Regions from separate parts of the Streptomyces sp. NPDC001108 genome, predicted to be linked through region 1. Evidence: riboswitches for the same ligand, from Rfam matches in the RefSeq annotation. Region 1 holds a riboswitch; the other holds the start of a gene.
What was found. A riboswitch is a leader RNA that binds a small molecule or an ion and turns the genes downstream of it on or off. The one in region 1 is predicted to bind S-adenosylmethionine.

Region 1 (11,752 bases):
CCCTATTACTGGCCCTTGCGCAGGTCCGCACTTCGCGGACCCGGGTCAGAACTCCCCCTCCGACAGGTAGAGGGCGTGTGCGCCGGAACGCGTCGACCGCGGCTGAATGTATCTGTCCAACTGCCCTCTGCAACAGGTCAATCGGACGAGAATTCTGGGCAGCGCTGAACACCCGGATATGCGCGATTCAGAGGATTCCCGGGCAACTCGGGCCGGGCAAAGGTGACTTATGCCGCAAGCGGAACACACACTTTGGCTGCATCTTGTCGGGGCCGGGCGCATTCTCATACGCGGTTGGCGCGAGCAGCTGGGGGGACTTCCCCTACTCTACCGCGCTCAACCATGCAGAATTGCCCCCTCCGTTTGAATCCGGAGAGGGCAATTCGACAACGCGGGCGACAGTCCCGGCCGATCGGCGCGGCATCAAGAACACCAGGACATCGCGACATCAGGCATCAGGGCGTCAGGACATCGGAACGGCGTCAGGACATCGTGATGTCAGGGAGTCGGGCCTCAGCAGCCGCCGGCCACCGCCGGGATGATCGAAATGCCGGCGCCGTCCGGCGTCGCGGTGTTCAGGCCGTCCTCGAAGCGGACGTCGTCGTCGTTGACGTACACGTTCACGAAGCGGCGCAGCTTGCCCTGGTCGTCCAGGACGCGGGCGGCGATGCCCGGGTGGTTCTGCTCCAGGGACGCGATGACCTGGGAGAGGGTCGAGCCCTCGGCCGGAACCTCGGCCTGGCCGCCGGTGTAGGTGCGGAGGATGGTGGGGATACGGACCTTGACGCTCATGGGTGTGTCCTTCCTGGAGGCTCGGTTGATCAGCTGGTGGCGAGGCCGGCGGCGCGGAACGCCTCCAGGCTGGGGCGGATCGTCGCGGTCGCCTGAGAGGTCTCGGCCACCGCGTCGAGGGTCTTGAGTCCGTCGCCCGTGTTGAGGACGACCGTGGTCAGCGCGGGATCGATCAGACCGGCCTCGATGAGCTTCTTCGTCACGCCGACCGTCACCCCGCCCGCCGTCTCCGCGAAGATCCCCTCGGTGCGGGCCAGCAGCTTGATCGCGTCGACGACCTGCTCGTCGTTCACGTCCTCGACCGCGCCGCCGGTGCGGCGGGCGATGTCCAGGACGTACGGGCCGTCGGCCGGGTTGCCGATCGCGAGCGACTTGGCGATCGTGTTCGGCTTCTGCGGCCGGACGACGTCGTGACCGCCCTTGTACGCCACCGAGACCGGCGAGCACCCCTCGGCCTGGGCGCCGAAGAGCTTGTACGGCTTGTCCTCGACCAGACCGAGCTTGATCAGCTCCTGGAGCCCCTTGTCGATCTTGGTGAACTGGGAGCCGGAGGCGATCGGGATGACCAGCTGGTCCGGGAGCCGCCAGCCGAGCTGCTCGCAGATCTCGTACGCCAGGGTCTTGGAGCCCTCGCCGTAGTACGGGCGCAGGTTGACGTTGACGAAGCCCCAGCCCTCGCCGAGCGGGTCGCCGATCAGCTCGGAGCAGAAGCGGTTGACGTCGTCGTACGTGCCCTCGATGCCGACCAGCTCACCGCCGTACACCGCGGCCATGACGACCTTGCCCTGCTCCAGGTCGTGCGGGATGAAGACGCAGGAGCGGAAGCCGGCGCGGGCGGCGGCGGCGCCCACCGCACCGGCGAGGTTGCCGGTGGAGGAGCAGGACAGGGTGGTGAAGCCGAAGGCGCGGGCGGCCTCGATGGCCTGGGCGACGACGCGGTCCTTGAAGGAGTGCGTGGGGTTGCCGGAGTCGTCCTTGACGAACAGCTTGCCGGGCTCGACGCCCAGCTCACGGGCGAGGTTGTCGGCCTGGACGAGCTTGGTCCAGCCGGGGTTCAGGTTGGGCTTCTCGGCGACGTCCGCGGGGACCGGCAGCAGCGGGGCGTAGCGCCAGATGTTCGCCGGTCCGGCCTCGATGCGCTTCCTCAGCTCCTCGGGGGAACCGGTCGGCAGTTCGTACGCGACTTCGAGCGGGCCGAAACAGGAGGCACAGGCGAAAATGGGGCCGAGCTCGAAACGCTCGCCGCACTCGCGACAGGAAAGGCCGGAAGCGGGTCCGAGATCGACGGACGCGGCGGATTCGGTGGTGTCGACGGAAGCGTCGGTGCTTACTGCAGCGGTCTGCGCAGCCATGATGGCGAGGCCCTTTCTCCTCATCTTCCCCGCGGCGCGTTTCGCCACGAGACGGAATTGGCACCTTCCTCACCGGACCGCACGGTCGGTGGGGGGGTTGCCGGGACTTCAACGGGCCGTTCCCTCAGTCCCTCTGGATGAGCGCTGTGGCACCGGATCTTCGATCCGGGCATTTTTCGGCGGACGGACCCCGGCATGCGATGGTCGTCCGCGTTGTTCAAGACTGTAACCGAAGCCGCGGGCTGTTGAGATAGTCGTCCGACCCGCGAGATGGATCACACAACAGGGAGTACCGACCGTGCTGGAAGAGGTCGAGCACTGGCTGACCAGGCGTTCCTGGTCGGCCGCCGACCGCCCGCTGGACCGCCTCCTGGCCGCTCGGGCCGCGGCCGGGGAGGCGGGGCGCGGGAGTGTCAGCGTCGTGCTGCCCGCGCTGAACGAGGAGGCGACGGTCGGCGAGATCGTCGCGACGATCCGGCGTGAGCTGATGGAGAAGGTCCGGCTGGTCGACGAGCTGGTGGTGATCGATTCCGGTTCCACGGACGCCACCGCCCGGGTGGCCCGGGAGGCCGGTGCGCGGGTGGTGCACCGCGACGCGATACTCCCCCGGATACCGGCCGTGCCCGGCAAGGGCGAGGTGCTGTGGCGGTCGCTCCTGGTGACCGGCGGGGACATCGTGTGCTTCGTCGACGCCGACCTGAAGGACTTCTCGGCCGACTTCGTCTCCGGCATCGTCGGCCCCTTGCTGACCGATCCGGACGTCCAGTTCGTCAAGGCGATGTACGACCGCCCGCTCGGCGACACCACGGGGCAGGGCGGCCGGGTGACCGAGCTGGTCGCGCGCCCGCTGCTCAATCTGCACTGGCCCCGGCTGGCCGGATTCGTACAGCCGTTGGGGGGCGAGTACGCCGTGCGCCGCTCGCTGCTGGAACGGCTGCCGTTCCCGGTCGGCTACGGGGTGGAGCTCGGGCTGCTGGTCGACGCGCTGCACACGGTCGGGCTGGACGCGCTGGCCCAGGTCGACGTCGGGGTGCGCAAGCACCGGCACCAGGACGGACAGGCGCTCGGCCGGATGGCCGCTGCCATCTACCGCACGGCCCAGCTCCGGCTCTCCCGCGGGCACTTGGTGCGTCCGGCGCTCACCCAGTTCGAGCGCGGGGCGAACGGCTTCGTGCCCCGCACCCATGCGGTGGACACCGAGGAGCGGCCTCCGATGTGCGGGATCGAGGAGTACCTGGCCCGCCGGGCGGCCTGATTTCGCACGTTTGGGCGGTTCGCGATCGGGCTAGATTCCGCAACATGGTCTCCGCGCGCGATTCCCGTCCCACCGCCCGGCCCGACGACGCCCCGGCCGACGGTCCCCCGACCGGTGCCCGGGTGCTCGTCGCGTCCAACCGCGGCCCGGTCTCGTACACCCGGGAGCACGACGGCTCGCTCGCCGCGAGACGGGGCGGCGGCGGGCTGGTGTCCGGGCTGAGCGCCGTCGACGACAAGCTGTGGGTGTGCGCGGCGCTGGGCGACGGGGACCGGGAGGCGGTCCGGCGCGGGGTCGGCGAGCCGGGTGTCCGGATGCTCGACATCGACGCGGTCACCTACGCCGACGCGTACAACGGCATCGCCAACTCGGTGCTCTGGTTCATCCACCACCTGCTGTACCAGACCCCGACGGAGCCGGTCTTCGACCGGGAGTTCCGGCACCAGTGGGCATCGTTCGAGCGGTACAACCGGGCCTTCGCCGAGGCGCTCGCCGAGGAGGCCGGGCAGGGCGCCGACGTGCTGGTGCAGGACTACCACCTGGCGCTGGTGCCGGGCATGCTCCGCGCACTCCGCCCCGATCTGCGCATCGGCCACTTCTCGCACACGCCGTGGGCGCCGGTCGACTACTTCCGGCTGCTCCCCGACGACATCGCCGAGCAGTTGCTGCGCGGCATCCTGGGCGCGGACCGGGCGGCGTTCCTGACCCGGCGCTGGGCGGACGCGTTCACCGACTGCTGCAACCGGATCCTGGGCGGCACCGGGGAGACCCGGATCGGTGTGCACGGGCTCGGCGCGGACGGGGACTTCCTGCGCCGCCGGGCCCACGAGGCGGACGTGGACGAGCGGCTGGCCGCGTTGCGCGAGCAGGTCGGCCCGGACCGGAGGACGATCGTGCGGGTGGACCGGACCGAGCTGTCCAAGAACATCGTGCGCGGCCTGCTCGCGTACCGGGAACTCCTGGCCGAGCGGCCCCAGTGGCGCGAACGCGTCGTCCACATCGCCTTCGCCTACCCCTCCCGGCAGGACCTGCTGGTGTACCAGGACTACACGGCCGAGGTGCGCCGGGTCGCCGACGACATCAACATGAAGTTCGGCACGGCCGGCTGGACGCCGGTGGTGCTGCACGTCGAGGACGACTTCGCCCGCTCGCTGGCCGCGTACCGGCTGGCGGACGTGGCGCTCGTGAACCCGATCCGCGACGGCATGAACCTGGTCGCCAAGGAGATCCCGGTCGTCTCCGACCACGGCTGCGCGCTGGTCCTGTCCCGGGAGGCGGGGGCGTACGAGGAGCTGGGCGGCGACGCGGTCGTGGTGAATCCGTACGACGTGTCGGCGACGGCGACGGCGCTGCACGAGGCGCTGACGATGGCCGAGGACGAGCGGGCGGCGCGCACCGAGCGCCTGGCCGCTGCGGCGGTCGCGCTGCCGCCGCAGCAGTGGTTCCTCGACCAGTTGGACGCGCTGCGGCGGGATTAGGGGGTGTCTGATAAATGAGTGCGGGTGAAGGAGCGGGGTCCGGTGCGTGCGATCGCAAGGCGCCGGGGCGTCCGCGGATGGGGTCTCCCCTGCTCGAACGGAGTTGAGAGCTCGGGGAAGGAGCCACGTGGGCGGTTCGGCAACGCCGCGAGCAGTGGGGTGTCCCCTGCTCGAGCGAAGCCGAGAGCTTGGGGATGTGCCGGACCCCGCGACGCCGCAGGCATGTGTCAGACACCCCTAGGGCGTCTCCCGGGGGTTGTTGGTCGTTCCGATGGTTTCGGCCAGTCGGGCGAGGAAGGCGACGACGCCCGCGGGGCCGTCCAGGCGCAGGTCGGCGCGGTCGGAGAGTTCGGTGACCTCCGCGCTGCCGCTGCAGATCAGAAGTCCGGGTACGGCGTCGGGGCCGTCGGCGCGGAGCTTCTCCACCGCGGCGTAGGCGGCGAGGTCGCCGAGGTCGTCGCCCGCGAAGAGCACGGAGCGGGCGCCGGTCTCCCGGAGGTATTCGGTGAGGGCCACGCCCTTGTCCACGCCGGGCGGGCGCAGTTCCAGGACCAGACGGCCGGGCTCGACGACCAGTCCGTGCCGGGCGGCCAGCTCGCCCAGGGGCCCGCGCAGGGCTTCGAACGCGCTCTGCGGGTCGGTGGCGCGGCGGGTGTGGACGGCGATGGCCCGGCCCTTCTCCTCGGTCCAGGTGCCGTGCCAGGAGCCGGAGCGGTCCAGGACGCCGGGGAGTTCGGCGCGGACGGCGGCGATGCCGGGGTGCGGGGCGGGGGCGTGGACGGTGCCGGTGACGGCGTCCCAGCGCTCGGCGCCGTAATGGCCGAGGACGACGAGGTGGTCGAGGCCGGGGACCCCGGCGAAGCCGCCGTGCCGCACCGCGACGCCGGCCGGGCGGCCGGTGATCACGGCGACGGAGCCCACCTTCGGGGCGAGCGCGGCGAGGGCCGGTACGGCGCCGGGGTGAGCGCGGGCCTGCTCCGGGTCCGGGACGATGTCGGCGAGGGTGCCGTCGAAGTCGAGCGCGATCACGGCACGGTCGGGGCGGGCGAGGATCGCGGCGAGGGCCTCTCGGCCGGCCCCGGTGGTCGGGACCGGGAGCCCGGCGGGCGTCCCGTCCGGGGCGGGGGTGGGTGCTTCCGGGTTGCTGCCCATGGGGCGAGCCTATAGCCGGGGAACGGGGTGGGGGCGGCGGTCGGCCAAGGACCTTCCCGGGCGGGGGCCGATGCCTGGCGGGGGCCGGGGCGTGTTCCTGGGCGCGCCCGTTCCTCTATGTGAAGACCGTGCCCGGTGCTCAGCGGCGGGCGCGGCGGGCGTCGCGGATCCGGCGGAGGCGGTTGACGGTGACCGGGTCCTCCGCCAGGGCGCGGCGGTCGTCGAGGAGGGCGTTGAGCAGTTGGTAGTAGCGGGTGGGCGAGATGCCGAGCTGCTCGCGGATCGCCCGCTCCTTCGCCCCGGGGCCGGACCACGACTGCCGTTCGACGGCCAGCACGGCGCGGTCGCGCTCGGAGAGGGCGTCGGGGGTGTCGGGCCCGGGGTCGGAGGTGGTCATATCAGCCAACCTATCCCCCGTCCGGCGGGCCGCCACCGGTGCCGGTCCCCGCTGCTTCCCGCGCTCCGCCGCGGCCGCGTCCCGGGCGACCAGGCCCAGTGTCTTCTCCGGGCTGCCGCCCGGCTCGACGGCCCGGCCCATGTTCTCCTTGAGCGAGGCGCTGGTCCGGGCCCAGGAGGTCTTGCCGTACGGGTAGAACTGCGAGTCCGGCAGCGCGGCCAGGAACTTCCGCAGCGACGCGTACTTCGGGTCGGCCTCCATGGCCGCCGAGGCACTGTCGGTGACCGGGAGCATGTCGTACTCGTCGGCGAAGGCGATGACGTTCTTGTCGGTGAACAGGTAGTCGAAGAACTTGCCCAGCTGCACGCGGTGGCCGTTCTGCTTGAAGCCCATGATCCAGTCGGCCACGCCCAGCGAGCTCCGCCCGGGGCCGTCCCGTCCGGGCATCGGCACCATGCCGACCGACACACCCTTGCGCGCGGCCTCCTGCATCAGCGTCGGGTGGCCGTTCAGCATGCCGACCCGGCCCTCGGTGAAGGCGGCGAACGCCTTGCGCCGGTCGAGTTTCCCGGGGGCCTGCGGGCCGACGAGCCCGGGGTCGACGAGGTTGGTCTTCAGCCATTCGAACGTCGTCACGTTCTCGGTGGAGTCGAGGTCGTACGAGCCGCTGTCGTCGGTGTAGCCGCCGTCCCCGCCGAGCAGCCACATCATGGTCTCGGCCTGGGCCTCCTCCTGCCCGAGCGGCAGGGCGAAGGGGTACGTCACGCCGCGCTGCTTGAGCGCCGCCGCGTCGGCGCGGATGTCGTCCCAGGTCCGGGGGGCGGCGAGGCCCGCCTGGGCGAAGAGCTTCTTGTTGTAGAAGAGCAGCCGGGTGCTGGCGACGAACGGCAGTCCGTACTGGGTGCGGGTGACGCTGCCCGCGTCGGCGAGCGGCGGAAGGAAGTTGGCCTGGGTACGTATGGACAGCATCTGGTCGGCCCGGTAGAGCTTGCCGGCCGCGGCGTAGTCGGCGTAGGAGGCGACCTGGGCGATGTCGGGGGCCTGCCCCTTCTTCACCATCTCGGCGACCTCGCGGTCGATGTCGTCCCAGGAGCGGATGCTGACGTCGACCTTGATGCCGGGGTGGGTGGACTCGAAGCCCTCGACGACCTTGTCCCAGTACTTCTGGGAGCTGTTGGCCGGGCCGGTCCCGTAGTCGGCCGCGACGAGTCTGAGGGTGACGTCTTCCGAGTCCCCGTCACCGCCCCCGCAGCCGGCCAGCGCCGCCGTCATGCCCAGTGCGGTGACGACCGCCGTCAGTACCCGATAGCGCAGTTGCACAGCCCCGACCGTCCTCGTCCATCGCGTTGTCGGCACCGGCCGTGCCGGTGCCGGGGTCCTTGGATGAGGAGCGATCCTGCACCAGGCGATCATGAAGGTCTACACCTTCGGCGGTCTCGCTTTCGCAACGCGACCGGTACGTCACCAGGTGCCGCCGCCGGAAGGGGGCGCCCGCCTTGACCGTGATTTTGTATGCATCCGCAACAAAACGGGTTAGTGGACTAGACCTTTTTCGATCCTCGGGCGAAACTGTTTCCCGTGAAACACGTCATCGCCCTCGATGTGGGCGGCACCGGAATGAAGGCCGCACTGGTCGGGGCCGACGGCGCGCTGCTGCACGAAGCGCGACGGGCGACCGGCCGCGAGCGCGGCGCCGACGCGGTCGTGGAGTCGATTCTCGGCTTCGCCGCCGACCTTCGGGCGTACGGCGAGGAGCACTTCGGCGAGAGCGCCGTGGCGGCCGGGGTGGCCGTTCCCGGCATCGTCGACGCCGCGAACGGGATCGCGGTCTACGCCGCCAACCTGGGCTGGCGCGACGTCCCCCTGCGCAGCCTGCTCGGCGAGCGGCTCGGCGGCGTTCCCGTGGCGCTCGGCCACGACGTACGCACCGGAGGGCTGGCCGAGGGCCGGATCGGCGCGGGCCGGGATGCCGACCGCTTCCTCTTCGTCCCGCTGGGCACCGGCATCGCCGGGGCCATCGGCATCGCCGGCACGATCGAGGCGGGCGCGCACGGATACGCGGGCGAGATCGGGCACATCGTGGTCCGCCCGGACGGCCCCGACTGCGGCTGCGGCCAGCGCGGCTGCCTGGAGACCCTGGCCTCGGCCGCCGCCGTGAGCCGCGCCTGGGCCGCCGCCTCCGGCGACCCCGAGGCGGACGCGGCGGACTGCGCCAAGGCCGTCGAGTCCGGCGACCCGGCGGCAGTGGAGGTCTGGCGGAACGCGGTGGACGCGCTCGCCGCCGGGCTGGTCACCGCGCTGACCCTGCTCGACCCGCGCACGCTCATCATCGGTGGCGGTCTCGCCGAGGCCGGGGAAACCTTGTTCACACCACTCCGTGCGGCCGTCGAGGAACGGGTCACGTTCCAGAAGCTGCCCCACATCGTCCCGGCAGCCCTCGGGGACACCGCCGGATGCCTGGGCGCGGGGCTGCTCGCCTGGGATCTTCTCTCCACGGAGGTATCCGCCTGATGGCCGGACGCGCAGACAGCACGGTTCTCGCAGGTGCCCGGGTGGTCCTTCCCACCGGGACCGTCGAGAACGGCCGGGTGATCGTCGAACGCACCCGGATCGCGGGCAGCGCGGCGCAGGACGCCCGGACCCTCGACCTGAGCGGCCACTGGCTGGTGCCCGGCTTCGTCGACATGCACAACCACGGCGGTGGCGGCGCGTCCTTCACCTCCGGCACCGTGGACGAGGTCCTCACCGGCATCCGCACCCACCGGGAGCACGGCACCACCACCCTGGTCGCCTCCACGGTCACCGGCGAGATGGACTTCCTCGCCCACCGGGCCGGTGTCCTCTCCGAGCTGGTGGAACAGGGCGACCTGGCCGGCATCCACTTCGAGGGACCGTTCATCTCGCCCTGCCGCAAGGGCGCGCACAGCGAGAACCTGCTGCGCCACCCGGACCCGGCCGAGGTCCGCAAGCTGATGGACGCGGCGCGCGGCACGGCGAAGATGTTCACCCTCGCCACCGAACTGCCGGGCGGCATCGACTCGGTGCGGCTGCTCGCCGAGCACGGCGTGATCGCCGCGATCGGCCACACCGACGCCACGTACGAGCAGACCGTCGAGGCGATCGACGCGGGCGCCACCGTCGCCACCCACCTCTACAACGCGATGCCGCCGCTCGCCCACCGCGAGCCCGGCCCGATCGCGGCGCTGCTGGAGGACGAGCGGATCACCGTCGAGCTGATCAACGACGGTACGCATCTGCACCCCGCCGCCCTGGAGCTGGCCTACCACCACGCGGGTGCCCACCGCGTCGCGCTGATCACCGACGCGATGGACGCGGCCGGCTTCGGCGACGGCCACTACCAGCTCGGCCCGCTCGCGGTCGAGGTCAAGGACGGCGTCGCCCGGCTGGTCGAGGGCAACTCGATCGCGGGCTCCACGCTCACCCTGGACACCGCGTTCCACCGGGCCGTCACCATCGACCGGATCCCGGTCGGGGACGTCGTGCAGTCCATCTCCGCCAACCCGGCCCGGCTGCTCGGCGTGTACGACCGGGTCGGCTCGCTGGAGCCGGGCAAGGACGCCGACCTGGTGGTGCTGGACGAGGACTTCGTCCTCCGGGGCGTCATGCGCAAGGGCGAGTGGATCAAAGAGCCCGAAATCGCCTGATACCGCGCATTGTTGACGGCGCGTCGAATACGTAACAAAGAGGCGGCGGTTGGTCCGGAGGTCTGGGCCGATCGCCGCCTCTTTGACATGATCGCCTGGAAAACAGCCGGTGAATCGGTCGACGAAGGCGCGCTCCACCCCGGTTCCGCGCTTCGGAGCAGGGTGGGAGGAAGGCGGTCGCGGTGATCCTGACGGTCACACTGAACACGGCGCTCGATCTGACGTACAGCGTGCCCGCGCTCGTCCCGCACACCAGCCACCGCGTCCGCGAGACGTCCGAGCGGCCCGGCGGCAAAGGGCTCAACGTGGCCCGGGTCCTCTCCGCGCTCGGCCACGACACCGTGGTCACCGGCTTCGCCGGCGGCCCCACCGGCGCCCTCCTGCGCGAGCTGCTCGCCACCGCGACCCCCTCGGCCGCCGGCCCGGTCACCGACGCCCTGGTCGACAGCGCTCCGGTCACCGACGCCCCGGTCGACAGCACCCCGGTCACCGACGCCCTGATCACCGTCGCCGGGAACACCCGCCGCACCATCGCCGTGGCCGACCGGGCCACCGGCGACACCACCCAGCTCAACGAACCCGGCCCGCAGATAGCCGCCGACGAATGGGCCGCCCTGCTGAGCCGGTACGAGGAACTGCTCCCCGGGGCCGACGCCGTCGCGCTCTGCGGCAGCCTGCCGCCGGGCATCCACGTCAGCGCGTACGCCGAACTCGTCCGGGCCGCCCGCGCCGCGAAGGTCCCCGTCCTCCTCGACACCAGCGGCGAACCGCTGCGCCGCGGCATCGCCGCCCGTCCCGACCTGATCAAGCCGAACACCGAGGAGCTGGCCCAGCTCACCGGCGCACAGGAACCGGCCCGCGCCACCCGCGACGCCCGGCGGCGCGGCGCGCACGGCGTCATCGCCTCGCTCGGCCCGGACGGGCTGCTCGCGCTCGTCCCCGAGGGCAGTTGGCGGGCCCGGCCGCCCGCCCCCGTCCGGGGCAATCCGACCGGCGCGGGCGACTCCGCGGTGGCCGGGCTGCTGTCCGGGCTCGTCGAGGGGCTGAGCTGGCCGGACCGGCTGCGGCGGGCGGTGGCACTGTCGACGGCGACCGTGCTCTCCCCCACGGCCGGTGACTTCGACCGCGCGGCGTACGAGGAACTGCTGCCGCGCGTCGTCGTCGAGGAACACGCACCGGCGGCCTGAGGGGCCGCGCCGTACCGGACCCCGCCCGCTCGCGGTCCGGAGGAAGCAACAAGAGGTCCGCAATGCCGCTCGTCAGCACCGGTGAACTCGTCTCCGCCGCCCAGGCCCGGGGACGCGGAATCGCCGCCTTCAACGTCATCACCCTGGAGCACGCGGAGGCCATCGCCGCCGGGGCGGAGCGCGCCGGGGCGCCCGCGATCCTCCAGATATCCGAGAACGCCGTGAAGTTCCACGGCGGACGGCTCTCCGGCATCGCCGCCGCGGCCGCCGCCGTCGCCCGCACGTCGAGCGCCCCGCTCGCCCTCCACCTCGACCACGTCGAGTCCGTGGAGCTGCTCCACCAGGCGCACACGGAGGGCTTCGGCTCCGTCATGTTCGACGCGTCCCGGCTGCCGTACGAGGAGAACGTGCGGGCCACGGCCGAGGCGGTGGCCTGGGGCCACGAACGCGGCATCTGGATCGAGGCCGAGCTGG
Region 2 (11,752 bases), on a different contig from region 1:
CTTTCCGGGCATGAACCGATGCGCGGATCGTACTCCGCCGGACGCCCCGTCAGCACCGCTTCGGAGAGCTGTTCCCTGGGCCGTTCGGGGCGGACACACCCACCTGACACACCGAACGGCACCCCCCGGGGTGAGGGCGGGATAAGCGACCGACATAATGTCGGTCGTGGCGACAGCAACGACAGTAGAAACCGGGCACGCGCACCCGTCGGTCAATCGACCGAACCTCACCAGCGTCGGAACCATCATCTGGTTGAGTTCCGAGCTGATGTTCTTCGCGGCCCTCTTCGCGATGTACTTCACCCTGCGATCGGTGACGGGACCGGAGCACTGGAAGGAAATGGCTTCGGCCCTGAACTTCCCGTTCTCCGCGACGAACACCACGATCCTGGTGCTCTCCTCACTCACCTGCCAGCTCGGCGTCTTCGCCGCGGAGCGGGGCGACGTGAAGAAGCTCCGTACCTGGTTCGTGATCACTTTCGTGATGGGTGCGATCTTCATCGGAGGCCAGGTCTTCGAGTACACCGAGCTGGTGAAGAAGGACGGCCTCTCGCTGTCCTCCGACCCGTACGGCTCGGTGTTCTACCTGACCACCGGCTTCCACGGTCTGCACGTGACAGGCGGCCTCATCGCCTTCCTGCTCGTTCTGGGCAGGACGTACGCAGCCAAGAGGTTCACCCACGAACAGGCGACCTCCGCCATCGTCGTGTCCTATTACTGGCACTTCGTCGATGTCGTGTGGATCGGCCTGTTCGCCACGATCTACATGATCAAGTAATCGGGCTCGAACCCGAACCACATCCAGCATCGACGCAGAAGATCCTGACACCGGGGTAATCCGTGAAAAAGCTCTCCGCACGACGACGCCATCCGTTGGCGGCGGTCGTCGTACTACTCCTCGCGCTGGCGGCCACTGGGGGGCTGTACGCCGCTTTCGCGCCCGCGAGTAAGGCACAGGCCGACGAAACCGCCCAGTCCCTCGCCATCGAGGAGGGCAAGAAGCTGTACTCCGTCGGTTGCGCCAGCTGCCACGGAACCGGCGGTCAGGGCACCACCGACGGGCCGAGCCTGGTCGGCGTGGGCTCCGCCGCCGTTGACTTCCAGGTCGGTACGGGCCGTATGCCGGCGCAGCAGCCCGGCGCCCAGGTGCCGAAGAAGAAGGTCATCTACAGCCAGGCTCAGATCGACCAGCTGGCCGCGTACGTCGCGTCGCTCGGCGCCGGTCCGATCACGCCGACCAAGAAGGACTACGACCCCTCCGGCGCGGACGTCGCCAAGGGTGGCGAGCTCTTCCGTACCAACTGCGCGCAGTGCCACAACCTCACCGGTGAGGGCGGCGCGCTGACGAACGGCAAGTACGCGCCCAGCCTCGAGGGCGTGGACCCGAAGCACCTCTACGAGGCCATGCAGACCGGGCCGCAGAACATGCCGTCCTTCCCGGACACCACGATGCCCGAGAAGCAGAAGCGGGACATCATCGCGTACGTCCAGACCGTGAACAGCGCCCAGTCGGAGAACCCGGGTGGTCTGAAGCTGGGCGGCCTGGGGCCGGTCAGCGAGGGCCTGTTCGCCTGGATCTTCGGACTCGGCGCACTGATCGCAGTTGCCGTTTGGGTCGCGGCCCACACCGCTAAGGCCAAGAAGTCATGAGTAGCCAAGAGATTCCAGAAGAGAACCTGCCCGAAGCGCAGGTCCCCGCGCACGGCGCGGTAGAGGGCGCGGACGACCCGTTCGCGGACCCGGGGCTGCCGGCCCACAAGCCGCGCATCCAGGACATCGACGAGCGGGCCGCCAGGCGCTCCGAGCGCGTGGTCGCCTTCCTGTTCACGCTCTCGATGCTGGCCACGGTCGGCTTCATCGCCTCGTACGTCATCTTCCCGGTCGACAAGATCGTGTACATCTGGCCGTTCGGCCATGTGAGCGCGCTCAACTTCTCGCTGGGTCTGACGCTGGGCGTGGCCCTCTTCGCGATCGGCGCCGGCGCCGTCCACTGGGCGCGCACGCTGATGTCCGACGTGGAGGTCGCCGACGACCGTCACCCGATCGAGGCGTCGCCCGAGGTCAAGGCGAAGGTCATGGCCGACTTCGCGGCGGGTGCCGAGGAGTCCGGGTTCGGCCGCCGCAAGCTGATCCGCAACACCATGTTCGGCGCGCTGGCCCTGGTGCCGCTCTCCGGCGTGGTGCTCCTGCGCGACCTCGGTCCGCTGCCGGAGAAGAAGCTCCGCAGCACGCTGTGGGCCAAGGGCAAGCAGCTCATCAACATGAACACGATGGAGCCGCTGCGTCCCGAGGACGTCGCCGTCGGTTCGCTGACCTTCGCCATGCCCGAGGGCCTGGAGGAGAGCGCCGAGGACTTCAACAACCAGATCGCCAAGGCCGCCCTGATGATCGTCCGGATCCAGCCGGAGAACATCAAGGACAAGCGCGAGCGCGAGTGGGCCCACGAGGGCATCGTGGCCTTCTCGAAGATCTGCACCCACGTCGGCTGCCCGATCAGCCTGTACGAGCAGCAGACGCACCACGTGCTCTGCCCGTGCCACCAGTCCACCTTCGACCTCTCCGACGGCGCCCGCGTCATCTTCGGTCCGGCCGGTCACGCCCTCCCGCAGCTGCGGATCGGCGTGAACAGCGAGGGCAACCTCGAAGCGCTCGGTGACTTCGAAGAGCCCGTCGGTCCTGCATTCTGGGAGCGCGGATGAGTACTGCGACGGACACCAAGCGCAAGGCGCCCGCCGGCGAGCGGGTAGCCGACTGGGCGGACGGCCGGCTCGGGATCTACTCCCTGGCCAAGGCCAACATGCGCAAGATCTTCCCGGACCACTGGTCCTTCATGCTGGGTGAGATCTGCCTCTACAGCTTCATCATCATCATCCTCACGGGTGTGTACCTGACGCTGTTCTTCCACCCGAGCATGAACGAGGTCGTGTACCACGGCTCGTACGAGCCGATGCAGGGCATCCGGATGTCCGAGGCGTACGCCTCGACCCTGGACATCAGCTTCGACGTACGCGGTGGTCTCCTGGTTCGCCAGATCCACCACTGGGCCGCGCTGATCTTCCTGGCCGGCATGTTCGTGCACATGATGCGCGTCTTCTTCACGGGTGCGTTCCGCAAGCCGCGTGAGATCAACTGGCTGTTCGGCTTCCTGCTGTTCGTGCTGGGCATGTTCACCGGCTTCACCGGCTACTCGCTCCCGGACGACCTGCTGTCCGGTACGGGTATCCGCTTCACCCAGGGCGCGATCCTGTCGATGCCGATCGTCGGCACGTACATCTCGATGTTCCTGTTCGGCGGAGAGTTCCCCGGCCACGACTTCGTCGCCCGGTTCTACTCGATCCACATCCTGCTGCTGCCGGGCATCATGCTCGGCCTGCTGGTGGCGCACCTGATCCTGGTCTTCTACCACAAGCACACGCAGTTCGCGGGTCCCGGCCGTACCAACAAGAACGTCGTCGGCATGCCGCTGCTGCCGGTGTACATGGCGAAGGCCGGCGGGTTCTTCTTCCTGGTCTTCGGCATCATCGCGGTCATCGCGGCGATCGCCACGATCAACCCGGTGTGGAACATCGGCCCGTACCGTCCGGACCAGGTGTCCACCGGCGCCCAGCCCGACTGGTACATGGGCTTCGCCGAGGGTCTGATCCGTGTCATGCCGGGCTGGGAGATCAACCTCTGGGGCCACACGCTGGTCCTGGGCGTGTTCATCCCGCTGATGGCCTTCGGGGTGGTCCTCGCGATCATCGCGGTCTACCCGTTCATCGAGTCCTGGATCACCGGGGACAAGCGCGAGCACCACATCCTGGACCGCCCGCGCAACGCCCCGACCCGGACCGCCTTCGGCGTCGCCTGGATCACCGAGTACGTCATCGTCTTCATCGGCGGTGGCAACGACCTGTGGGCCACGCACTTCCACCTGTCGATCAACGCCATCTCCTGGTTCGTACGGATCTTCATCTTCGTCGGCCCGGTCCTCGCGTTCGTCGCCACCCGGCGGATCTGCCTCGGCCTCCAGCGCCGCGACAAGGAGAAGGTGCTGCACGGACGCGAGTCCGGCATCATCAAGCGCCTGCCGCACGGTGAGTTCGTCGAGATCCACGAGCCGCTCAAGCCCGAGCAGCTCCACACGCTCACCGCGCACGAGCAGTACAAGCCGCTCGAACTCGGCCCGACGGTCGACGAGAACGGTGTCGAGCGCAAGGTCTCGGTCCTGCAGAAGCTGCGGGCCCGGCTGAGCAAGGGCCTCTACGGCGAGGACAACCAGATCGCCAAGCCCACCGCCGAGGAGTACAAGGAGATCACCAGCGGCCACGGTCACCACTGATCGCCTGAACTGATCGCCACGGCAGGAGCCCCGTCCATTCGATGGACGGGGCTCTTTGCCGTGCCCGGCGGTCGATAGGGTGGGATCGACCCCTGTACCGAGTGTGGACCCTGGAGCGGACCATGAACGTTGTGACCCCGATCGGCGGCGACAGCGTGGCGGCCCACTCCTGGCCCGCCGTACTGAACGCCCTGCTGCGTGGCGAGGACCTCGGCGCCGACGCCACCGCCTGGGCGATGGACCGCATCATGAGCGGTGAGGCCACCGATGTGCAGATCGCCGGATTCACGGTGGCGCTGCGGGCCAAGGGCGAGACCGTCGACGAGGTCTCCGGCCTGGTCCGGGCGATGTACGAGCACGCCCGCACCATCGAGGTGCCCGGCCGCACGGTCGACATCGTCGGCACCGGCGGCGACCTCGCCAAGACGGTCAACATCTCCACCATGTCGGCGATCGTCATCGCCGGCACCGGCGCCAAGGTCGTCAAGCACGGCAACCGCGCCTCCTCCTCGGCGTCCGGCTCCTCCGACGTGCTGGAGAAGCTCGGCGTCAACCTGGACCTCTCCGCGGAGCGGGTCGTCGAGGTGGCCGAGGAAGCGGGCATCACCTTCTGCTTCGCGGTGCGCTTCCACCCCGCCCTGCGCCATGTGGCCAGGGCCCGCAAGGAGCTCGGGACGCCGACCACGTTCAACATCCTCGGCCCGCTCACCAACCCGGCCCGGGTGCGCTCCCAGGCCGTCGGGGTGGCCGACCCGAAGATGGCGCCGATCGTCGCCGGGGTGCTGGCCGAACGGGGCAACTCCGCGCTGGTCTTCCGCGGCGACGACGGTCTGGACGAGCTGACGACGACCGCGACCTCCCGGGTCTGGGTGGTGCGCGACGGGGCCGTCCGCGAGGAGGCGTTCGACCCGCGCGACGTCGGCCTGGAGCTGGTGCCCGTGGAGGCGCTGCGCGGGGCGGACGCCTCGTACAACGCGGATGTGGCCCGGCGGGTGCTGGCGGGTGAGCGGGGACCGGTGCGCGACGCCGTGCTGCTCAACTCGGCGGCGGCGCTGACGGCGCTGGACCCGGCGGACGGCACGCTGAACGAGCGGCTCGCGGCCGGGATGGCCCGCGCCGCCGAGTCCATCGACTCGGGCGCGGCGGCCCGGGTGCTGGAACGCTGGGTGGCCGTCAGCAACGCCTGAGCAGGCGGGTGCGGACACGGGGCGCGGTCCGGATGGTGGACCGCGCCCTTGCGCGTCCCCATGCGTATGGCAAGATACAGGCAGGTCATGAGTGACAGCGACTACGGCCCCGGCCCGCTGTCCGGCAACCCTCCGTCCGTGGCGGGGTGCCCCGGGTGAAGACCAGGCCGTAGGCAGCGAGGTCTGCGGCAAGCGCGGGCCCCTCGGCATCGGAGCATGCCAACCCCCGGGGTCCTGGTCCCTAGGGAGCCTCTTGTGAGCACGCGAATGCGATAGGGCCGTCGGCCCTTCTCCGCACCCCTTTCTCCTTTCTCTCCGCTGCGCTGCCGCGTACCCGCCGGCGCACGGATTTCGCCTGCCTCTTACGGGAGTTCGCCATGTCCGTCTTCACCGCTGTCGCCGACCAGTCGCTTTGTGCCCCTCTGCCGGTTCTGGGCGAGGATGTCAGGGTTCCGCTGGTGACCGGTGGGGAGGTCACGTACGCCGCGCTCGACTACGCCGCCAGCGCCCCCGCCCTCCAGCGGGTCTGGGACGACGTCGCCGCGTACGCCCCGTACTACGGCAGCGTCCACCGCGGGGCCGGGTACCTCTCGCAGCTCTCCACCGACCTCTTCGAGAACAGCCGGGCCACCGTCGCGGAGTTCCTCGGCTGCCGCGCCGACGACCAGGTGGTCTTCACCCGCTCCACCACCGACTCGCTGAACCTGCTGGCCGCGGTCCTCCCGGCCGACTGCCAGGTCTTCGTCTACGAGACCGAGCACCACGCCTCGCTGCTGCCGTGGCGCGACGCCCGGGTGACGTACCTGAACGCCCCGCGGACCCCCGCCCAGGCGGTCGAGTCCCTGGAGCGGGCGCTCGCCGACCGCGAACCCTACGGCCCGGCGCTGGTCTGCGTCACCGGCGCCTCCAACGTCACCGGTGAGCTGTGGCCGGTGAAGGAGCTGGCCGCCGCCGCGCACGCGCACGGGGCCCGGATCGTGCTGGACGCCGCCCAGCTCGCCCCGCACCACCCGGTGGACATCGCGGAGCTGGACGTCGACTGGGTCGCTTTTTCCGGCCACAAGCTGTACGCGCCCTTCGGCTCGGGCGTCCTCGCCGGCCGGGCCGACTGGCTCCGGGAGGCCGAGCCCTACCTGGCGGGCGGCGGCGCCTCGCGCAAGGTCGCCCGTCGCGCCGACGGCGGCGTGGACGTCGAGTGGCACTCCACCGCCGCCCGCCACGAGGCCGGTTCCCCCAATGTGATCGGCGTGTACTCCATCGCCTCCGCCTGCAAGGCGCTCACCGAGGCGGGCTTCGAGAACCTGGTCGTCCGGGAGCAGGCGCTGGTGGCCGCCGTGCGGGCCGGGCTCGCCGAGGTTCCGCAGGTCAAGGTGTTGTCGCTGTTCGGCGACGACGCCCCGCGGGTCGGCGTGATCTCCTTCGTGGTGGAGGGCTGGAACAGCTCGCACTTCGCCGCCGCGCTCTCCGCCGAGTACGGCATCGGCGTCCGCGACGGCCTCTTCTGCGCCCACCCGCTGGTCCGCACCCTGCTGGGCAGCGACCCGGAGCAGGTCGGCGAGTGCGGCGCGCCCGAGGCCGAGCCGGGCGAGAGGTCGCTCAACGCCATCCGGGTGAGCTTCGGCGCCGGTACGCCCGAGGAGCACATCGAGCGCTTCGTCCGCGCGGTCAAGGAGCTGGTGAGCGAGGGCGCCCAGTGGAAGTACCGGACCGAGGGCGGCCGCTGCGTCCCGGACCGGGGTGCGGCACAGCTCTGAACAGAGCTTCGGCGGGGTGCGGACCGTGTGTCCGTACCCCGCCGACGTGTTGTTGTGGGAGGGCGGCTACGAGTCCAGGCCGATGGCGAACGCGGCCTCCAGGTCGTGCTGCGAGTAGGTGCGGAAGGCCACGTGCGTGTCGGTGGCCTCGACCCCGGGGATCTTGCTGATCCGGCCCGGGATGATGTCGGCCAGATCGTCGTGCCGGGCCACCCGGACCATGGCGATCAGGTCGTACGTACCGGTGACCGAGAAGACCTCGCTGACACTGTCCAGCGCGGCGATGGCCTCGGCGATCTCGGGGATCCGGTCCACGCTGGTTTTGATGAGCACGATCGCGCTGATCACGGCTGGCTTTCTCCCTCGGTGGCCGCGGCTGGTTCCTTCACTCTATCCGTACGCCGGAAGCGCCCCCATGCGTAGAGGAAGCCCAGGAGGAACCCCACCACATGGGCCAGGTAGGCCACGCCGGGGCCCCCGTTCCCCGCGCCCCGCACCGCCAGCCACTGGAGGACGAACCAGAAGACCAGCACGATCCAGGCGGGGAAGCGCAGCGGCAGGAAGAAGAGGAACGGGAAGAGGCTGGTGACCCGGGCGCGGGGGAAGAGGTGGAGGAAGGCCCCGAGCACCGCCGAGATCGATCCCGAGGCGCCGACCAGCGTCTGGTCGGAGGTGGCGTGCGCGGCGGCGTAGGCCATCAGGGCGAGGTAGCCGCTGATGACGTAGAAGGCGGCGAACCCGATCCGGCCCATCCGCTCCTCGGCCATCGCCCCGAACACGTACAGGAAGAGGATGTTGCCGAGCAGGTGGATCCAGCTTCCGTGCACGAAGAGGGCGGTGAGCGGGGTGAGCAGGGCGTGGGCGGACCCCTCCCACAGCTCGCTGGGGATCACGCCCCAGCGTTCGAAGTACCCGGCCTGGGCGGCGAGGGCGGCGTCGGCGGTGCCGTGGACCGCGCGGAGCCCGGAGAGCGGGCTGAGCGCGAAGACCAGGACGCAGACCGCGATCAGGGAATGGGTCACCAGCGGTCCGCCGGAGGTGACCGTACGGAGCACCCCGCCGGTCACCCGGCCCGCCACGGCTCGCGGATCGATCATGAACAGATCATGACGTACAGGGAGGGAACGGGACAGAGCGCCTCGCCGTGTCGGGGGGACGCACCGAGGCCGTAGGGTTACGGCAGGACATCCGCAGTTCGACGGCGCACCGCGAGATCCTTGAAGCAAGCGGCACGAGGCTCGACGAAAGAGGACGCAACGATGACGACGGTTCCCCAGCCGACCGACGGGACCCGCTGGCGCTGCACGCTCTGCGGAAATCTGACCCGCTTCGACGTGACGCGCTCCTCGAAGGTCGTCGAGTACGTCCATCTCGACCTGGCCGGTGAGGCCACCGTCGAGGAACGCGAGGTGGTCAGTGAGACCATCGAGTCGGTGCGTTGCCGTTGGTGCAACGCGGTGGACCAGATCGAACTGGTGGACAGGCCGGGTGCCGACTCCTGACGGAGCCGCACCCACAGACTTTTTGGGGTGACGGATGGTGGAGCAGCCCGCGAGCGGCGCCGGCGCGGCCGAGCCGGCCGGCGACGCCGCCGCCGAGGTGCTCGACCGCCCGCTGCCCGAAGGGGTGCGGCGGCGGGTCGTCGCGCTGGTGGCGGACGCGTTCGGCGGTCTGACGGTCACCGAACTCCCGGCCCAGCTGCGCCAGTACGCCCGCTTCACCCCGACCCGGCGCGCCAAGTTCGCCGGGAACGCCATGGCGGCCGCGCTGGAGAGCGACGCGCTGTTCCGCCAGCGCATCGGTGAGCGGCTCCGGGACGGGCAGCCGGAGCTGGCCGCCGCGCTGGAGGCCGGTGCGCCGCCCGCCGCGGCCGACCCCGTCGACGTGGCCGCGGCCGCCTATGTGCTGCGCCCGGCGGGCTGGGTGAAGCTGGTCGCCGCCGCGGGCGAGGAGGTCCAGCGGGCGGACGCCGAGCGGGCCGACGAGGAGGGCCGCCGCGAGCTGGAGCGGCTCCGCGAGGAGCTGGAACGGGCTCGTTCCCACACGAGGGACGAGACGGAGCGGCTCCGCGCCGAACTGGACGCGGCCCGCAAGGAGGCCGACGCCCTCCAGCGCAAGCTGCGCAGCGCCGCCAACGAGGTCAAGCGCGGTGAGGCGGCGCTCCGCCGCAGCCGGGCCGAGACCGACACCGTACGGTCCGAGGCGGCCGCCCAGGTCTCGGCGGCCGAGAGCGAGACGCGTCGGCTCAAGGCGCGGCTCGCGGAGGCGGAGGCGGCCGTGGAGGCGGGCCGCCGGGCCGCCCGGGAGGGCCGTTCGGTCGAGGACATGCGGCTGCGGCTGCTGCTGGACACGGTGCTCGACGCGGCGAGCGGGCTCCGGCGGGAGCTGGCCCTGCCCCCCTCCACGATGCGCCCGGCCGACGGGGTGGACGCGGTGGAGCCGGGCCGGATGTCGCCCAAGGACATCGCGGCCAGGGCCCTTTCGGAGACCGACCCGGCCCTGCTGGACCAGCTGCTCGCGCTGCCGCAGGCGCACCTGATCATCGACGGCTACAACGTCACCAAGACCGGCTATCCCCAACTCCCCCTGGAGAAGCAGCGGTTGAGGCTGCTGGGTGGGCTCTCGATGCTCGCCGCGCAGACCGGTGCCGAGGTGACCTGTGTCTTCGACGGTGCCGAACTGGCGGCCCCGGTGCTGCTGGCGCCGCCGCGCGGGGTCCGGGTGCTGTTCAGCAAGCCCGGGGTGACCGCCGACGAACTGATCCGCCAGCTCGCGCGGGCCGAACCCCCGGGCCGGCCCGTCGTGGTGGTCTCCACCGACCGCGAGGTCGCGGACGGGGTGGCCAAGGCGGGCGCCCGGCCCGTCGCGTCCGTCTTGCTCCTGAAGCGCCTTTCGCGTGTCTAGTCCCACTCGTTCCGCTTGCCGGTTCTCGGACGGAATCGGGGAACGGACCGTCAATTCACCGCTACGCCCCGTGCGTCACGGGTAAAGAAGTGCGCGGTGTGACGAGATTTTTGGCGCGAGGATTTGAACTGATCACAACTCGGTCACTAGGGTCGGCCTTCGAACCTTCGCTCGGTTGATCACCCATCCGGGGTGACGGCGAAGGAACCGCCGAGTCCGTGACGTGCACGGAGCCGGGGAATTCGCATCCCCCACAGCCCGGTAGGCGGCTGGAGGAAGAAGGAGCTCGCCTTCGTGGCGTCCCACCGTCGTCCCAAGCAGCCGAGCCGAGCCCGTGTGACCGTGATCACCGCGGCCGCCACCGCTGCCGTAGCTCTGTCCTCCCAGGCGGCCCAGGCCGACCCCAAGCCGTCCAAGGACGAGGTCAAGTCCAAGGTCGAGAAGCTCAGCCACGACGCCGGCGAGGCCAACGAGCAGTACTACGGCGCCAAGGAGAAGCAGCAGAAGCTGGAGAAGGAAGTCAGCGCGCTGCAGGACAAGGTGGCCCGCGGCCAGGCGGAGATCAACAAGCTCCGCAACGGCCTCGGTTCGCTCGCCGCCGCGCAGTACCGCTCCGGCGGCATCGACCCCTCGGTGCAGCTCTTCCTCTCGTCCAACCCGGACACCTACCTCGACGAGGCGTCGGCGCTCGACCAGCTGACGGCCAAGCAGACCGAGGCCCTGGGCAAGATCCAGGAGAAGCAGCGGGTCCTCGCGCAGCAGCGCAAGGAGGCCCAGGCCAAGCTCGGTGACCTGGAGGACGTCCGCAAGACGCTCGGCGTCAAGAAGAAGGAGCTCCAGACCAAGCTGGCCAAGGCCCAGCAGATGCTCAACTCGCTGACCGCCGCCGAGCGCACGAAGATGCGCGAGGACGAGAAGCGCGCCAGCCGCGACGCCGGAGCCCGCGTCGAGCTCGGCAACGAGGCCCCCGCCTCCGCCTGGGGCGCCGCCGCCCTCCAGGCCGCCTCCACCCAGGTCGGCAAGCCGTACGGCCGCGGTGGTACCGGCCCCAGCACCTTCGACTGCTCCGGGCTGACCCAGTGGGCCTACGCCCAGGCCAACGTCCAGATCTCCCGGGTCACCTACACCCAGGTCAACGACGGCGTCCGGATCGGCCGCAGCGCCCTGAAGCCGGGCGACCTGGTGTTCTTCAACAACACCTCGCACGTGGCGCTCTACGCGGGCAACAACACCGTCCTGCACGCCCCGTACCCGGGCACGGTCGTCCGCTACGAGTCGATGAACACCATCGGCAGCTTCCAGTTCGGCGTACGCGTCGGCTGAGAACGCCCGAACGGGCGAATTCCCGCGCCCGCGCAGACACCCCGTCCCGCCGGAGACCGCAAGGTCACCGGCGGGACGCCGTCGTTTCCGGCCCGCTCCCGACCGGCGCGGCCCGTGGTCGACGGGTGATCACCCCACTACTGTCTGTCTGCCGTGCGGCTCCCGGTCGTCGGTCCGCCCGTCCCGGGCGGCAGGGGGCCGCGTGCGTCTGCGTACAGCGGAAGGGAGTGCGGCGTCCTGTGGTGTCCCATCGCCGTTCCACA

Region 2: another riboswitch for S-adenosylmethionine. It lies ahead of ACWC97_RS13670 (aminotransferase class V-fold PLP-dependent enzyme); the one in region 1 lies ahead of thrC (threonine synthase).

The regions. Positions count from the first base shown of each region.
Region 1 is NZ_JBSFKL010000012.1:186,513-198,264, reverse strand. It holds gene ACWC97_RS25460 (ubiquitin-like small modifier protein 1) at 514-792, opposite strand; gene thrC (threonine synthase) at 822-2,144, opposite strand; SAM riboswitch class I at 2,162-2,288, opposite strand; gene ACWC97_RS25450 (glucosyl-3-phosphoglycerate synthase) at 2,443-3,399, shown strand; gene ACWC97_RS25445 (alpha,alpha-trehalose-phosphate synthase (UDP-forming)) at 3,444-4,877, shown strand; gene otsB (trehalose-phosphatase) at 5,115-6,029, opposite strand; gene ACWC97_RS25435 (DUF3263 domain-containing protein) at 6,169-6,426, opposite strand; partial or broken gene ACWC97_RS25430 (ABC transporter substrate-binding protein) at 6,490-7,698, opposite strand; gene ACWC97_RS25425 (ROK family protein) at 8,005-8,937, shown strand; gene nagA (N-acetylglucosamine-6-phosphate deacetylase) at 8,937-10,091, shown strand; gene ACWC97_RS25415 (1-phosphofructokinase family hexose kinase) at 10,274-11,278, shown strand; gene ACWC97_RS25410 (class II fructose-bisphosphate aldolase) at 11,341-11,752, shown strand, end outside.
Region 2 is NZ_JBSFKL010000005.1:52,342-64,093, forward strand. It holds gene ctaE (aa3-type cytochrome oxidase subunit III) at 158-778, shown strand; gene qcrC (cytochrome bc1 complex diheme cytochrome c subunit) at 841-1,650, shown strand; gene qcrA (cytochrome bc1 complex Rieske iron-sulfur subunit) at 1,647-2,699, shown strand; gene qcrB (cytochrome bc1 complex cytochrome b subunit) at 2,696-4,321, shown strand; gene trpD (anthranilate phosphoribosyltransferase) at 4,444-5,508, shown strand; SAM riboswitch class IV at 5,592-5,709, shown strand; gene ACWC97_RS13670 (aminotransferase class V-fold PLP-dependent enzyme) at 5,886-7,262, shown strand; gene ACWC97_RS13675 (Lrp/AsnC family transcriptional regulator) at 7,329-7,610, opposite strand; gene ACWC97_RS13680 (rhomboid family intramembrane serine protease) at 7,607-8,359, opposite strand; gene ACWC97_RS13685 (hypothetical protein) at 8,522-8,764, shown strand; gene ACWC97_RS13690 (NYN domain-containing protein) at 8,802-10,166, shown strand; gene ACWC97_RS13695 (C40 family peptidase) at 10,461-11,489, shown strand; gene ACWC97_RS13700 (NlpC/P60 family protein) at 11,729-11,752, shown strand, end outside.